Regions from separate parts of the Pararhizobium sp. DWP3-4 genome, predicted to be linked through region 1. Evidence: predicted binding sites of a transcription regulator. Region 1 holds the regulator's gene; each other region holds the start of a gene.
What was found. Region 1 encodes LexA, which represses DNA repair genes until DNA is damaged. Its sites were predicted from a motif close to TGTTCNNNNTGTGTTCNG; they were not measured.
Positions count from the first base shown of each region.

Region 2: a site for LexA is predicted at 2,058-2,075, ahead of ACP7E6_RS02905 (ATP-dependent helicase). Genes of this name have one in related genera too.
Region 3: a site for LexA is predicted at 1,991-2,008, ahead of recA (recombinase RecA). Genes of this name have one in related genera too.
Region 4: a site for LexA is predicted at 2,079-2,096, ahead of ACP7E6_RS18090 (2'-5' RNA ligase family protein). Genes of this name have one in related genera too.

Region 1 is NZ_JAFCXF010000001.1:1,050,446-1,054,612, forward strand. It holds tRNA gene ACP7E6_RS04980 (tRNA-Asn) at 24-98, opposite strand; gene ACP7E6_RS04985 (hypothetical protein) at 318-596, shown strand; gene lexA (transcriptional repressor LexA) at 1,131-1,841, shown strand; tRNA gene ACP7E6_RS04995 (tRNA-Cys) at 2,357-2,430, shown strand; gene ACP7E6_RS05000 (hypothetical protein) at 2,658-2,876, opposite strand; gene ACP7E6_RS05005 (LysE family translocator) at 3,332-3,949, shown strand; gene ACP7E6_RS05010 (response regulator) at 3,996-4,167, opposite strand, start outside.
Region 2 is NZ_JAFCXF010000001.1:623,216-627,382, reverse strand. It holds gene ACP7E6_RS02920 (efflux RND transporter permease subunit) at 1-164, opposite strand, end outside; gene ACP7E6_RS02915 (efflux RND transporter periplasmic adaptor subunit) at 161-1,381, opposite strand; gene ACP7E6_RS02910 (carboxymuconolactone decarboxylase family protein) at 1,603-2,013, shown strand; gene ACP7E6_RS02905 (ATP-dependent helicase) at 2,117-4,167, shown strand, end outside.
Region 3 is NZ_JAFCXF010000001.1:932,002-936,168, reverse strand. It holds gene alaS (alanine--tRNA ligase) at 1-547, opposite strand, end outside; gene recA (recombinase RecA) at 773-1,864, opposite strand; gene ACP7E6_RS04390 (carbohydrate kinase family protein) at 2,113-3,060, shown strand; gene ACP7E6_RS04385 (pseudouridine-5'-phosphate glycosidase) at 3,093-4,016, shown strand; gene ACP7E6_RS04380 (D-alanine--D-alanine ligase family protein) at 4,066-4,167, opposite strand, start outside.
Region 4 is NZ_JAFCXF010000006.1:386,467-390,633, reverse strand. It holds gene ACP7E6_RS18100 (M14 family zinc carboxypeptidase) at 1-119, opposite strand, end outside; gene ACP7E6_RS18095 (alpha/beta fold hydrolase) at 299-1,213, opposite strand; gene ACP7E6_RS18090 (2'-5' RNA ligase family protein) at 1,381-2,022, opposite strand; gene ACP7E6_RS18085 (methylated-DNA--[protein]-cysteine S-methyltransferase) at 2,248-2,745, shown strand; gene ACP7E6_RS18080 (methylated-DNA--[protein]-cysteine S-methyltransferase) at 2,803-3,366, shown strand; gene guaA (glutamine-hydrolyzing GMP synthase) at 3,480-4,167, opposite strand, start outside.

The sequences.
Region 1 (4,167 bases):
TTTTCAGCAAGGCCTTTGAAAACTGGCTCCCCGGGCCGGATTCGAACCGGCGACCTGTCGATTAACAGTCGAATGCTCTACCGCTGAGCTACCAGGGATCATCTGCGGCGGTATGTCCTGCAGAAGTGAGGCTGCTAATACAAATGCTTTTCCGATTTGCCAAGCGGTTTTTCAAAAAAAACGCACAATCTTGTCAGACTGTGGAGAACTTCCCATCTGTGGGAGGCAGCGCATTCCGGCTGCCTGCGAGCCAAACCCTTGGCATTGCGGGACTGTAGCATAACGGGCACGCGCTTTACGCTTGATAGGTGGAATATATGGCAGAACCGCAAAAAACGAAAAAATTCGGCATCGACGCGCGAACGCATGAACTGGTCATTGGTTCATGGCGGATGCGGCTGCCGCAATCGCGTCTATTGCGCATCACCATCGGCGGCACGTTGATTTTTGGCGGCATCCTCGGGTTTCTGCCGGTCCTCGGATTCTGGATGGTGCCGCTGGGGTTCCTTGTCCTGTCGCATGATCTCGCCTTCGTCAGGCGCCGGCGACGCAGGCTATCGGTGTGGTGGGCGCGAAAATGGCAAGCGTCCAATTAGAACACCGTAACAGCTGCTGTTTCAGGACATCATGCTAGGGGGTGTCGATCGTTCCTTGATTGGGCCGCGTCGCCACACCGGCTGCCGGGGCATTCTCCTGGACTCGGGGTCGCGGCATTAACCTCTGTGCTCTTGCTAAACATTCCCGCACCTCAAAGCCAGCAACACCAGCCGCCCAAGAAATCCTGACATGCCTTTTGGCATTTAGCTGTGCGGTTCGGTTTGTCTTTTCCGGCGAAAACGACATTGCCACGCTCATCGACATGCCGTGCCATTACATCCATCAGTCTTTTTTGGAGCCACGGTCCTTACAAACGAACCGCTCCAGGTTGTGCAGAGGTTCTGTAATACGGCCCACTTCTGCGCGAGCGGGAATACTCCGGTGAAAACAGTAGGATGAAAGGACCCGATCCGATCGTTTGTGTCGCCATGTGCCCTTTGAAAACATTCGATGATTTTTAAGCACTTGCGGAACACATATGGAACAGATAATGTTCGTTCTTGATTTGTTTCTCGATTCTGGAGTGATCGTTCATGCTGACCCGCAAGCAACAGGAACTGCTTCTGTTCATTCACGAAAGAATGAAAGAGTCGGGTGTGCCTCCATCGTTCGATGAAATGAAGGATGCGCTGGATCTGGCCTCAAAATCCGGCATTCACCGGCTGATCACAGCGCTTGAGGAGAGGGGGTTTATCCGCCGCCTTCCCAACCGTGCGCGTGCACTGGAGGTGATCAAGTTGCCGGAGGCCTATTCGATGAGCCTCCAACCCAAGCGGGGCTTTTCACCGAGCATCATTCAGGGCAGTCTTGGCGTGCAACCGGCCCCTGCAGCTCCCGCCAAAGCCGCCGCAAACAGCGATACGGTCTCGATACCGGTGATGGGCAGGATTGCCGCCGGTGTGCCGATCTCGGCGATCCAGAACAACACGCATGATATTTCCGTGCCCCTCGAGATGGTCGGCGCAGGCGAGCATTATGCACTTGAAGTACGCGGCGATTCGATGATCGAGGCAGGTATTCTGGATGGCGACACGGTCATCATCCGCAACACGAACAGCGCCAGCCCGGGCGAAATCGTCGTCGCTTTGGTTGATGACGAGGAAGCGACGCTGAAGCGTTTTCGACGGAAAGGGGCGTCGATCGCACTGGAGGCCGCCAACCCTGCCTACGAAACCCGCATCTTCGGGCCTGACCGGGTCAAGATACAGGGGAAACTTGTCGGACTGATCCGCCGTTACCATTGAACGGACCACGTCTTCTGCCCGCATGATCAGGTGATAACCGAGCGATGCGCACTGCAACGCAAAAAAACTCGAATGACGATGGAAAACGGCCGCAGAGCTCGGAGCGACAAGGCGTTGGCGATGCGTTGGATTTGAGATCACGTCTTCTCAGCGCTGCTTTCAAACTTGGTACTTGGCAGGACTTGGTTTCAGCCAAGTCAACCAGCGGCGGGGCCGCTCCATCATTCAACACGGCGGAGATGGCGCCTGACTATGGGGCGACTTTCGAAACCCGCCTTCCATTCCCTTCGGTAATGCACCAATCGATCAGGGCAGGGGCGTTGCGAATTTTCATCGGCTGCTGTGATCTCGTTCCGGTTTGTCGGAGGCCAACTTAAGCGTCGCCTCAGGGTTGTGACGACAGATCGGAAATATCATTTCGGAACTGGCCAAGAGCGTTTTTGAGAAATATCCTCTTGCGATTTGTCTAGGATCATTCTAAACCGCCGCCACAGTTCGACTATTTGAACTCGTGAGGCCTCGTGGCGGAGTGGTGACGCAGAGGACTGCAAATCCTTGCACCCCGGTTCAATTCCGGGCGAGGCCTCCAAATTTCCCACAGATGTCAGTCTCAGGCGGAAACGAGCAACGGCGTTGCCGTTTCGACCAAGGTCGATTACGGCGCGAGCAAATCCTTCCACGCGATTTTTTCAGGCAGAACCTCTGGACCGTTGTTTTAATCCGGCACTCTTGATCAGGAAGAGACAAGCAGTCGGCAACAATGGATGGGCGTTCCGCGTCCACCGTTGCGGTCGGGATATCACGGACCGGGGCTAATCAATGATAATAGAAGCAGGCGCAATCGGCCTTGCTGTCATCCGGTTTCGTCCAGACGCGTACCGCCAGTTTTTTGGCTGCACCTGTTTCGTCCAGCCGAAGTCCGAGCAGTGACACGGCCGCAAGCTTCGGGTTGACCGCATCGATCTCGATGGTGGATCCGACCTGATGGACGCCCTGCTTCGGGGTCCAAGTGAAAAACTGCACGCTGTAATGCATTGCATTCTCCTTCGCCGGCTTGCAGCACATACGTTCAAGTGGGGAACAGACGCTGCAACACGCTGGTCACGGGCGCTCCACTGCTGAATGCGTACTCAATGCGTAGGAGTGACGATAACATAATTTGGCAGCCGGGGAAACAATCTCGCCATAATATGCACCGAACGATCACTGCTCATCATCCATCCGCACGGCATGCATCGCCTGTGAAATGCGCATGACGCATTTTGATGCTGCGGCCCCCAATGATCACCAGCAATGGCGGTAACCCGCCGTTAACGCTGGTGGCAGTTCGACTGCCTGTTCATGCCGAAATACGGCACCTGCCGTATGTCTCTTGCACCCCTCCTGCGTGCATTTCTCCCGGCGTCGATGACAGAATCGCGGCTTGACCGGGATGGCTTCATCAACGCCGTTCTGAACAAGGGGCGGCGCTACCGGTTGGAGGAGCCGCTATGTTGCCACTGGAACAGTTGATGCCGTTCGCCTTTGCGACTCTGATTTTCGCTTGCATGCCAGGCCCTGCCATTCTCTACATGACGGCACAGACACTGGCGCACGGGCCGCGGGCCGGATTGATGGCGGCCTTCGGTATTCATCTGGGCTGCTACGTTCATATCGTCGCGACAGCATTGGGTTTGGCGGCGATTCTCGACCAAGCGCCCGCCGTTTACAATGTCATCAAATTCGCCGGCGCCGCCTATCTCGTGTGGTTGGGTGTCACCATGTTTCTTGGCCGCCGGCGGGACGGCGAAAAAATTGCCAACGCAGCGCCCGGCGTTCTGCGTGACAGTATCGTCGTCGAGGTCCTCAATCCCAAGACCGCGCTGTTTTTTCTGACCTTCCTGCCGCAATTCATCGACCCGGCACCCGGCACACCTGTGTGGCTGCAGTTTCTCATCCTTGGTCTGATCGTCAATCTGGCCTTGTCCATCGCTGACCTGGTCGCCGTCGGCATTGCATCCTTTGCCCTTGGACGGGTCGGCACAGGCGGTTCAAGCTGGCTCGTTCCAAAAGCGTGCGGATCGATTTTAATCGGCTTGGGCATCGCCCTGGCGCATAAGGGCGCCTGATCGAACCGGCACCGGACCTGGACCTGGACGGCATGGCTGCGACCTTCTAACCTGCCGCCAACCCTAGGCGAATAGCATACGCCGTCAGTTCTGCGCCGCTGTGCAGGTCCAGTTTTCGCATCAGGTTTTCACGATGTTTGCGGGCTGTGAGTGGGCTGATGCCGAGACGTTCGGCGATGTCGCGTGTGGTTACGCCATGCGGGATGAGCGCCAGCATC
Region 2 (4,167 bases), 430 kb from region 1:
TGGTCCACCTGGGGCAGTTCGCGAATCTCGATACCGTTCAGCGCCGCAAGACCAGCAACGATGATCAGCGTATTGACGACAAGCGCAAAGATCGGCCGGCGGATGAAAAGCGCTGTGAAGCCGGCTGTGCTGCCAGTACCCTTGTGTCCGGAACCACCGCTCATTTCGCTGCCTCCGCCTCGGAAACCTTCTGTTCCTGGTCGGCCTGCTGCGGTTTCTGTTTTTCTTGCCGCGGCTCCCCGGCGATGCGAACCGCCCCGCCATCACGCAGCCGCTGTACGCCTTCGATCACCACGGCATCGCCCTTGGCCAGTTTTGCATCGACCAGCACCTTGTCGGAATTACGCTGGATGATCTTGACCGGAACCCGCTGCGACTTCTCGTCCTCGACACGCCAGACGAAAGACCCGTCGGCACTCCACTGGATCGCCAGCGGATTGACCGTCGGATAGGTGTCGCCGGCAAACCGCACCGAAACGGAAAACGACATGCCGGCCCGCAGCGTATCGTCGGGATTGTCGATCCGCGCCCGCACCCGCAGCGTCCGGCTGGCCTGGTCGACACGGTTGTCGATGGCGTCGATGACGCCGGAAAGCTCCGAGGCCGGCAGCGCGATGGCGGTCGCCGAAATATCCTGACCGACCTCGACCTTGGTCGAAAACCGCTCCGGCACCCAGAAATCGACGAGGATCTGCGAGCGATCGTCGACCACGGCGATTGGCGTCGATGTGGTGACGTAGTCACCCGGATGGGCGGTGATGATGCCGACGATGCCGCCAGAGGGAGCCGCGATATCGCGGCGCTTCAAATCCAGTTCCGCCGTCTGCAGCGCCAGTTCGGCGGCCTGCATGGCAAATTCGGCTTCGCGCAGGATGGCTACCGAAACGGCATTACCGAGCTTGCGGTTGCGCTCGACCTTTTCGCGGGCGCTGTCCAGCGCAACCTTGGCCTGGGCCGCGGCAATCTTCTGCTCGTCGCTGTCGAGCTTGGCAACGACCTGCCCCTTCTCGATGCGATCGCCAGATCTCACCAGTATTTCCGAGAGATTGCCGGTCGCCAGCGGCGTGACGCTGACCGAAAGAATCGCTTCGCCGCTGCCGATGGCATTCAGCCTATCGTTGACGACGGCGGTATCGGCCGGCTGCATGACGACAAGCGGCGCACCGCCACCTTGACCGCGCCCGCCTTGGTTCTGGCCACCCTGCCCTTGCGCTTCACCTTGTTTGGCGGCATCCGCAGGTTTCGCAACATAGGCAAGCAGCGTCTCCGGCACGCCGGCTTTGGCCAGCATCGCACCGGCCCCCGGTACGAAGCGAACCCAGATGCCAAGGCCGACGGCAAGAATGACCAGACAGATCAAAAGCTGCTTCCAAAGCCGCATGCAAAACTCCAATTGATTAAGCGGGTTTCGGCCATTCTGGCGCGCGAAGCCCGATATTGCGGCAACTATCTCTTTTTGCTGCACTGCAGGCAATGCTAGAATGGCATCATTACGCAATTGTAACAAAAGCCCTTTTTGGCCCCGCAAGCCCTTGCCCGGACCCGACAAGACCCTGCACTGCCCCTAGCCGCAGACAACTAGCCTAGACAATCGGAGATCTCATGAGCACCATCGCAAAACACCCGGACCCGGAGAGCGATCCGCGCGTCAAAGCCGTCTTCGACGACATTCGCGCGACCCGCAAATCCGACTTCATCAACAATATGTGGCACTATCTCGCTTTTGACAGCGGCCTGCTCGAAAACACCTGGGCCGAGGTCAAAACCGTGATGGCGACCCCATCGGCGCTCGACCCGCTCGTCAAGGAAATGCTTTATATCGCCGTCTCGGTCACCAATGGCTGCGGTTACTGCGCTCATTCCCACACGGCAGCCGCCAAAGCCAAGGGCATGACGGATGAACAGCACGCCGATCTGCTGCGCGTCATCGCGCTTGCCGCCAAGACCAATCAGCTGGCAACGGCCCTGCAGCTTCCCATCGATCCCGTCTTCGATGCCGATCATCGGCGTTGATCGCGGCCAAAAAGCGGTTGTCTCCACAAGCAAGCTGGACATTCTGGAATAAAAGCAGAACGGAATTCTGGCCTTTCGGCTCCGAATCACTACATTGAGCCGCATGAGCAATGGTTTTGACGATATTCCCTTCTTCGATGAGGAACCGGCGCCACGCCCGCAGCGTGGCCTGAGCCCGCAGCCGGCACCGCCTGCGCCCGGCGGCGGCATCGCCGCGCGCGCCATGGCAGCCCGCGACCAGCACCGTATTCCCGATTATCTCTCCGGCCTCAACCCGGAACAGCGCGAAGCCGTGGAAGCGTTGGATGGCCCGGTCTTGGTGCTCGCCGGCGCCGGTACCGGCAAGACCCGCGTTCTCACCACCCGCATCGCCCATATCCTTGCCTCCGGCCGCGCCTTCCCATCACAGATTCTTGCCGTCACCTTCACCAACAAGGCGGCGCGCGAGATGAAGGAGCGCGTCGGCGTTCTCGTCGGTGGCGCCGTCGAAGGCATGCCGTGGATGGGCACGTTCCATTCGATCGGCGTCAAGCTCTTGCGCCGCCATGCCGAACTGGTCGGGCTGAAATCCTCGTTCACCATCCTCGATACCGACGACGTGGTGCGGCTGATCAAGCAGTTGATCCAGGCGGACGGCATCGACGACAAGCGCTGGCCGGCCAAACAGTTCGCCCAGATGATCGACGGCTGGAAGAACAAGGGCCTCGGTCCCGCCGAGATTCCCGAGGGTGACGCCCGTGCCTTTGCCAATGGTAAGGGCCGCGAACTCTATGCCGCTTATCAGGCCCGGCTGATGACACTCAACGCCTGCGATTTCGGCGATCTGCTGCTGCATCCCATTCGCATGTTCCGCATCAATCCGGATGTCTTGCGCGAATATCACGACAAGTTCCGCTATATCCTCGTCGACGAATATCAGGACACCAACACCGCCCAGTATATGTGGCTGCGCCTGCTTGCCCAGCGGCCGAAGGGCGTTCCACAGAACGTCTGCTGCGTTGGGGACGACGACCAGTCGATCTATGGCTGGCGCGGAGCCGAGGTCGACAACATCCTGCGCTTCGAGAAGGATTTCCCCGGCGCCAAGGTGGTCAAGCTTGAGCGCAACTACCGCTCCACCGAGCACATTTTGGGTGCCGCCGGCCACCTGATCGCCCATAATGAAGGCCGTCTCGGCAAGACGCTGTTCACCGACCGCGTCGATCCCAACGACGACAAGGTGCAGGTGCACGCCGCCTGGGATTCGGAAGAGGAAGCCCGCGCCGTCGGCGAGGAGATCGAACAGCTCCAGCGCACGCAGCACCCGCTCAACAATATGGCGATCCTGGTGCGCGCCTCCTTCCAGATGCGCGAGTTCGAAGACCGGTTCGTCACGCTCGGCCTCAACTACCGCGTCATCGGCGGCCCGCGCTTCTACGAGCGCCTCGAAATCCGCGATGCGCTGGCCTATTTCCGCCTCGTCTGCCAGCCGGCCGACGACCTGGCCTTTGAGCGCATCGTCAATACGCCGAAGCGCGGCCTTGGCGACACCACGGTGCGTGCGCTGCACGACTATGCCCGCAAGCGCGACATCCCGATGCTGGCAGCGTCGGCCGATATCATCGAAACCGACGAGATGAAGCCAAAACCGCGCAAGTCGCTGTTCGATGTCGTCTCGATGTTCCAGCGCTGGCAGGGCCTGCTCGAAAACACACCGCATACCGAGCTTGCCGAGACCATTCTCGAAGAGTCCGGCTATACGGACATGTGGAAGAACGACAAATCAGCCGAAGCGCCGGGCCGGTTGGAAAACCTGAAGGAACTGATCCGCTCGATGGAACAGTTCGAGAGCATGCGCGGCTTCCTCGAACACATCGCGCTGGTGATGGATGTCGAGCAGAATGCCGAGCTCGACGCCGTCTCGATCATGACCCTGCATTCGGCCAAGGGCCTCGAATTCGAGACAGTCTTCCTGCCCGGCTGGGAAGAAGGCCTGTTTCCGCACCAGCGGGCGCTCGACGAAGGCGGCCGCTCCGGGCTTGAGGAAGAACGCCGCCTTGCCTATGTCGGCCTGACGCGGGCAAAACGCCGCTGTCACATCTGGTTCGTTTCCAACCGCCGCATCCACGGCCTGTGGCAATCGACCCTGCCCTCGCGTTTCCTCGACGAACTGCC
Region 3 (4,167 bases), 120 kb from region 1:
TATGATCGCCGTGATCGTAGAAAATTTCAGAACAGGGACCGCATGGGCCGGTATCGCCCATCGCCCAGAAATTGTCGCTGGTCGGAATACGGATGATCCGGTCGTCGGTCAGGCCGGCAATCTTCTTCCACAGGCCGAAAGCCTCGTCGTCCGTGTGATAGACGGTGACCAGCAGGCGTTTGGCGTCGATGCCATACTCCTTGGTGATCAGGTTCCAGGCAAGCTCGATCGCCCGCTCCTTGAAATAATCGCCGAAGGAGAAATTGCCGAGCATTTCGAAGAAGGTGTGGTGACGCGCGGTATAACCGACATTGTCGAGGTCGTTGTGCTTGCCGCCGGCGCGCACGCATTTCTGCGCGGTCGCAGCCGTCGAATAGGAACGCTGCTCAAGGCCGGTAAAGACGTTCTTGAATTGCACCATGCCGGCATTGGTGAACATCAGGGTCGGGTCGTTGCGCGGAACCAGCGGGCTCGACGCTACGACTTCATGGCCGTTCTTCTTGAAGTAGTCGAGGAACGTCGACCGGATTTCATTCACGCCGCTCATATTGCGCCCTTATCTCTTGCATCGGACCGTCCGCGACCTGCCTGGCCGAACCGCGAACCGGAAACTTTTGAAAATTGCGGATCACCGGACATCCGCCGATCCTCTCCCGCCCCATGGGAACACAGGCTTTTATCGTCAGGGCCAATCCCTGTCCAGACGGCAAAAGAAAACCGGCCGCCCTTGGAAAGGGCGGCCGGCAAACATGATGTCGAAAATCAAGCGATCTTATGCCAGAGCGGCATCGTCATCCTCGTCTCCGGCTTCCGGGCCGCCATTCTCAAGGAATTTCTCGGCGATCAATCCTGCATTCTGGCGCAGCGACAGTTCGATCTCCTTGGCCGTATCGGGATTGTCGCGCAGGAACATCTTGGCATTCTCGCGGCCCTGGCCGAGGCGCTGGCTGTTATAAGAGAACCAGGCACCGGATTTTTCCACGATGCCAGCCTTGACGCCGAGATCGACCAACTCGCCGGTCTTGGATACGCCTTCGCCATACATGATGTCGAATTCGACCTGTTTGAAGGGCGGCGCCATCTTGTTCTTGACGACCTTGACGCGCGTCTGGTTGCCGATCACCTCTTCGCGATCCTTGACGGCGCCGATACGGCGGATGTCGAGGCGAACGGAAGCGTAGAACTTCAGGGCGTTACCGCCTGTCGTCGTTTCCGGCGAACCGAACATGACGCCGATCTTCATGCGGATCTGGTTGATGAAGATGACCATGCAGTTCGACTTGGAGATCGACGCGGTCAGCTTGCGCAGCGCCTGGCTCATCAGGCGGGCCTGGAGGCCGGGAAGGCTGTCGCCCATTTCGCCTTCGATTTCAGCGCGCGGCACCAGTGCAGCAACCGAATCGATGACGAGTACGTCGATGGCGCCGGAACGCACCAGCGTATCGGTGATTTCCAGGGCCTGTTCGCCGGTATCCGGCTGCGAGATCAACAGGTTTTCGAGATCGACGCCGAGCTTGCGGGCATAGACCGGATCCAGCGCATGTTCCGCATCGACGAAGGCGCAGATGCCGCCCTTCTTCTGGGCTTCGGCAATGGTCTGCAGTGCCAGCGTCGTCTTGCCCGAGCTTTCAGGTCCATAGATTTCGATGACGCGCCCCTTGGGCAGTCCGCCGATACCAAGCGCGATATCCAGGCTCAACGATCCCGTCGAAACGGTTTCGATTTCGACAATGCTGTCTTTTCCACCGAGCTTCATGATCGATCCCTTGCCGAACGAACGTTCGATCTGGGAAAGTGCCGCTTCAAGTGCCTTGCTTTTATCCACCGATTTGTCCTCTACAAGCCGCAAAGAGTTTTGTGCCATGTGATCCACCTTTAAGTTATGGAAGCTGTTGAGGCAATGAAGTCGCCGATGAAAGCTATGTACACTTTTTGTTCTCATTTTGCAAGAGCCATCTATGAACTTGATTTATCAACATAAACGGATGCGTGTTCTTTTCTTGTTCCATGCCTCGTTCGACAGATTCCACAATCGGTGGAAATGACTGAAACAAAAAGCGGATCAACATCATAGCGCAACGAATCGCCAGGGATCGGCACACGGGAAAACGCATGACAGGCAGACAAGTTTCCATCTTCGGCGGCGCGCATATCGACCGCCGGGCCCGTATCTTCGGCACCACCGTGCCGGGATCGAGCAATCCGGGCAGCTGGTTCGAGGAGGCCGGCGGCGGCGGCTTCAACGCGGCCCGCAATCTGGCGCGGCTTGGACATGACGTTCGCATGATCAGCCCGCGCGGCGGCGATGCCGCCGGCGAAACGGTGGCCCGGGCGGCAAGCGAAGCCGGGGTTATCGATTGCCCCTTCATCTTCCTCGATCGCAAGACGCCAAGCTACACGGCCATTCTCGAAAATGACGGCAATCTGGTCATCGCGCTGGCCGACATGGAGCTTTACCGGCTGTTTTCTCCCAGGCGATTGCAACAGAAGGCCATGCGCGAAATCATCTCGGCAAGCGATCTGATCGTCACCGATGCCAACCTGCCCGAAGAGACGCTGACCGGTCTGGTTGCCCGGGCAAACGCCGGAACAAAGCCGATCGCCGCCATCGCCATTTCCCCTGCGAAAGTCGCGCGGCTGGTGCAAAGTCTGCCCGGGCTCACCTTCCTGTTCATGAACGAGGCGGAAGCGCGGGCACTGACGGGCCGCGACAGCGCGGAAGCCGCAGAATGGCCTGTTCTGCTCGAGGCGGCCGGCCTGACCGGCGGCGTCATCACCCGCGGCGGCAAGCCCGCAATCGCCTTTCAGAACGGGCGAACCGTTACGGTCGCACCGCCGCAGCTTGACGCGCTGGCCGACGTCACGGGCGCTGGCGATTCGCTCGCAGCCGGGTTCCTGTCGGCATTTGTCCAAGGTGATCCGCTCGACATATGCCTTCGCTCCGGCGTTGCCGCTGCCGGCATCACCGTCCGGTCGCCACTGGCCGTATCGGAAAAAATGTCGCGGGCAATGCTCGAAGAAGCAATTCGACTTGTGCCGTCAGCCGAAATCCTGTCATGAACGCGCCTTAAAAAGCCAAACAAGGATCCGCGATGACCAAGCCCTTCTCCCCCCTTCTGCCGATGGAATATTCCAGCGAAGTCGCGGCCGCCAAGGCACGCGGCGCAGCGATCGTCGCGCTTGAATCCACCATCATCACCCATGGCATGCCTTTCCCGGGCAATCTCAACATGGCCCGTAGCGTCGAGGCGATCATCCGTGAAGAAGGTGCCGTCCCGGCAACGATCGCCGTCATCGACGGTGTCCTGCATATCGGCCTTGAAGATGCCCAACTGGAAGCGCTGGCGCAGACGCAAGGCGCCATGAAGCTGTCGCGCGCCGATCTCGCCTTTGCGATCGCCGAGCGCCGCACCGGCGCCACCACGGTGGCCGCAACGATGATTGCAGCGGCGCGCGCCGGCATCCGCGTGTTTGCCACCGGCGGCATCGGCGGCGTGCATCGCAAGGCCGAAGAAAGCTTCGACATCTCCGCCGACCTCGACGAACTGGCCCGCACCGGCGTCATCGTCGTCTGCGCCGGCGCAAAAGCCATTCTCGACATTCCAAAAACCCTGGAAGTTCTGGAAACGCGCGGCGTTCCGGTCGTCACCTATGACAGCGACATCTTTCCGGCCTTCTGGTCGCGCGACAGCGGCCTGGAGAGCCCGCTGATGCTGAACAGCCCGGCAGCAATTGCCAATTTCCAGAGGATGCGCGACCTGCTCGGCGTCGATGGCGGCATGCTGATTGCCAATCCGGTACCGGAGGCCAACGAAATCCCGCGCGACGAAATGGAAATCTACATCACCCGGGCACTGGACAATGCCGCGCGCGACGAGATTTCCGGCAAGAAAGTCACGCCCTACCTGCTCGACAGCATTTTCGGCCTGACCGACGGCCGCAGCCTCGAGACCAATATCGCCTTGGTCGAGAACAATGCCCGGCTTGCGGCCGAGATTGCCGTCGCTCTGGTCTGAATTCAAACCACCATCGAAAATCGGGGGCTGGCTGCCAGCCCCCGCAATGTCAGCCCTGCCGCCCTGCCCGCGCAAGGCCATGCTCGATCAGCCTGTCGATGATGTCGGCATAGGCAATTCCGCTGGCGGCCAGAGCCTTGGCATACATGCT
Region 4 (4,167 bases), on a different contig from region 1:
AATGCCGCCTGGATATAGATTTTCGGCGCCTTGGCGTCGCTGCCGTTGAACCGGATGATCGGAAGCCGCCATTCGACACCCGGTGTGTCACCCTTGATGACGATTTCAGAAATGTCCATGACCATCCTCCCTTTTGCAATTTCAGGGGCTTATGCGGGTTCCGGCCGATGGGCGCAAGATGCCAAAACTTGCAGCTTGCCCAGGATCGCGCATTGCCGAGACAGCAATGGTAAGCGTCAATCGGCGCGTGGATGACCACGCGCCGATTGACTTCAAGAAGGTTCGCGGTGACAGAAAATCACTTCTTGTCGAGGAAGGACCGGATTGCAGCAACCGTCGCCTCCGGTTGTTCTTCCATCAGCCAGTGACCGGATGCCGGGATCACCACTCCGGTGACATTGTCGGCCGCAGCACTGGCAACCACAGCCATGGTCTGCCCGAAAGACTTTTCGCCGCCGATCGCAAGGACCGGCATCGTCAGCTTGCCCTTGGCCAGAAATGCCTTGCTGTCGATCGCATCCTGATCGAAGGCCGCGAATTGCGCAAAACCGGCGTGCATCGCACCGGGCTGGGCGTAGAGAGCGGCGTAATGCTGCCGTGAAGCCTCATCCCATTTCTTCGGATCGGCGGAAAACTCATTCCAGAAGCGATCGAGATAGATGCGCTCACGGCCAGCCACAAGGCGTTCCATATCCGGCCCGCCGAAGCGGAAATGCCAGAGCAGCGGATGCTTGAGGATTTCCTCCCATGGCCCGACGCCTGGGATCGGCGCGTCCAAAAGCACGAATTTGCTGACGTCCTGCGGATATTGAGCAACGAAGGCGTATCCCACCATGTTGCCGATATCGTGGGCGACCACATCGGTCCTTTCCACATTCAGCACCTTCAGAACACCGGCGATATCCTGACCTTGCGTCTTCTTGTCGTAACCTTCAGCTGGTTTGGCCGAAAGACCCATGCCGCGCAGATCGGGCACGATGACCGTGTGATCCCGGGCGAGATCGACAGCCAGCGGCACCCACATGTCGCCGGTTTCGCCATAGCCATGCAACAGGACCACAGCCGGCCCCTTGCCGCCCACCCGGACATGCAGCACCGTGCCGTTGGTGGCGATTTCCTGCGTGGTGAACTCTGCAGGATAGTGCGGAACGCCCTCGGCAAAAGCGGGAGCGGAAAAAGCGATGACGGCAGATGCGATCAGAGAGCGGAGCATGACGATCTTCCAGTTTTGCGACAGCCGAAATAGCCGTCTGATGGCGGCAAGATCGCATTCGTTTCCGGTTCGCACTAGACACCCAATTCCGGAACTCACGTTCGGAAATGGCGAACAATCCGCCCGGGCCTTGTGCCTGCCACTGCAAGCTCAAGGCCCGATACAGGTCAATCCAGCAAAGGCCAGCGATCGAGATATTCGTATTCGCTCTTGCCAATGAGACTGCGGATCAGCACGAATTCGCGCGCAATCCAGCGGACGGGTTCGGCCAGCATATGTTCCGGCACCGGCGTCTCATCGTAAAACACCGTCATATGCGGCATGAAGCGCGGATTGTAGGTAAAGTTCAGACCCACCGCCCACATTTCCTTGGCGAGTTGGACGTGCAGGTCCATCATCTCCTCGCTGCGGATCGCATTGGCCAGAACGACAGCCTTGGCGCCGGCGAAGGACATGGCACGATCGAAGTTCACCTCGAACGGTGCCGCCTTGACGGTCGCCATCGCCGCCGATATGGCGAAGACGATATCGTCCGGGAAATCCTGATATTTGCCGATGCCATTGAGCGAGACATGCATCAGCTCATGCGGCCGCGGACTTTTCGACAGCCCATAGCGCCGCGCGATGTCCCTTCCCGTCTCGACGGCCTGCAACGCCACCTCCCGCTCCGGCACGAGGGCAAGGAACAGATTGCTCTTTCCATGATCATCGGCATATTTCTGGTGGGACCGGAGCGGCACGGCTGCGCCGGCCTGACCGAGTGAAAATGACTTCTGTTCAATGCGCACGACCCCGGCTTTTCCAAGCATGGCAGACCTCATCTCTTTTTGGATGTCGCCACTATAGCCGAGTCGAGCTTGAGATCAAGAACAAAACAAGAACAATATGAATTTATTCCCACGCCGACGGAGGTACTGCGGCGCGCCCTTGCACCAATTTGACCCTCCCCGGAACGGAGTGAAATCACCTTGGACCCGTCATTCCAGTGCAAGAAACGGGTGGCGGGATGCGAAAAACTGAGCGAAACTGCGCCTATGACCTACATTCACGAAATCATCGCCTCGCCCGTCGGCAGACTTGAGCTTGTTGCCCGGGGCGACGGTTTGGCTGCCATTCTCTGGGAGAAGGATGACCCGAAGCGTGTCAGGCTCGGGGAACGGATAGAGGGGCCAAATCACCCTGTTCTGCTTGAAACAGAACGGCAACTGGAAGAGTATTTCGCTGGCGTCAGGACGAACTTTACCGTTCCGCTTGATCTGGCCGGCACCGCGTTCCAGAAAGCGGTCTGGCAGGCGCTGTTGACAATCCCCTACGGCCAAACCCGAACCTATGCGGGCCTTGCCCGGCAGATCGGCCACCCCACGGCATACCGTGCGATGGGAGCCGCCAATGGCAGAAACCCGGTGTCGATCATCGTGCCCTGCCACCGCGCCATCGGATCGGACGGCCAGTTGCATGGATTTGCCGGAGGGCTGGAGGCCAAGCGATATCTGCTGGCACTGGAAAGCAACCGGCTGAAGGCGGCGGCCTGAAGGACGCCAGAGTATTTAACCCCGCTGCCTTGCGCGGGCAACGGAAGGAATGGAGCGATGGCAGAGAAAGCACAGACCTATCACGTTTTCGAAACAGCCGGCGGCTATTGCGGCATTGCCTGGAACGATATCGGCATCACCCGCTTCCAGTTGCCAACGAAAAGCGCAGAAGCCACCGAACGCAACGTGCTGCGCCGCGTGCCAGGCGGCGAACCCGGTGCGCCGACGCCCGCTATCAGCGAGGTCATCACCGCCATCCGGCGGTATTTTGACGGCGAGACCATCGATTTCTCAGGTGTAGCCCTCGATCTTGACGGTCAGGACGAGTTTTTCCGGCAGATCTACCAGGCTCTTCGCCGCGTCGGCTGGGGCCATACGACCACCTATGGCAGCCTCGCCAAGGAACTCGGCGCCGGACCACAGGCCGCCCGCGATGTCGGTCAGGCCATGGCCAGGAACCCCGTGCCCTTGATCATTCCGTGCCACCGCGTGGTTGCCGCCGGCGGCAAGGTCGGCGGCTTTTCCGCACCCGGCGGCGCGACCTCCAAGGTCCGCATGCTGGAACTCGAAGGCGTGCATGTCGGCGCGCCGGAAGCAGCGCAGCAGTCGCTACTGCTGTGACCGATCCGTTGACGGATGGACTGACCTCGTCATCAACCGTGCCGGGTCACAGCACATCCGCCTGAGCGCTGCAGCGGCAGGGCCTTATTCAGAAAAGACCGCGTCGGCCAAAATCATTCCCACTCGATCGTGCCGGGCGGCTTCGACGTCACGTCGTAGACGACGCGGTTGATGCCGCGGACTTCGTTGATGATGCGGGTGGCGGCGCGGCCGAGGAAGTCCATGTCGTAGTGGTAGAAATCGGCGGTCATGCCATCCACCGAGGTGACGGCGCGCAGGGCGCAGACGAATTCGTAGGTGCGGCCGTCGCCCATGACGCCGACGGTCTGGACCGGCAGCAGCACGGCAAAGGCCTGCCAGATGGCGTCGTAAAGGCCGGCCTTGCGGATTTCGTCGAGATAGACGGCATCGGCTTCGCGCAGGATTTCCAGCTTTTCGCGGGTGATGCCGCCCGGGCAGCGGATGGCGAGACCTGGCCCCGGGAACGGGTGACGGCCGATGAAGCTATCGGGCAGGCCGAGTTCCTTGCCGAGGATGCGGACTTCATCCTTGAACAGTTCGCGCAACGGCTCGACCAGCTGCATGTTCATGCGATCAGGCAGGCCTCCGACATTATGGTGCGACTTGATGGTGACCGAAGGGCCGCCGGTGAAGGAAACGCTTTCGATGACATCCGGATAGAGCGTGCCCTGGGCGAGGAAATCGGCGCCACCAAGCTTCTTGGCTTCCGCTTCGAATACGTCGATGAACAGCCGGCCGATGGTCTTGCGCTTGGTCTCCGGATCGCTCTCGCCTTCCAGC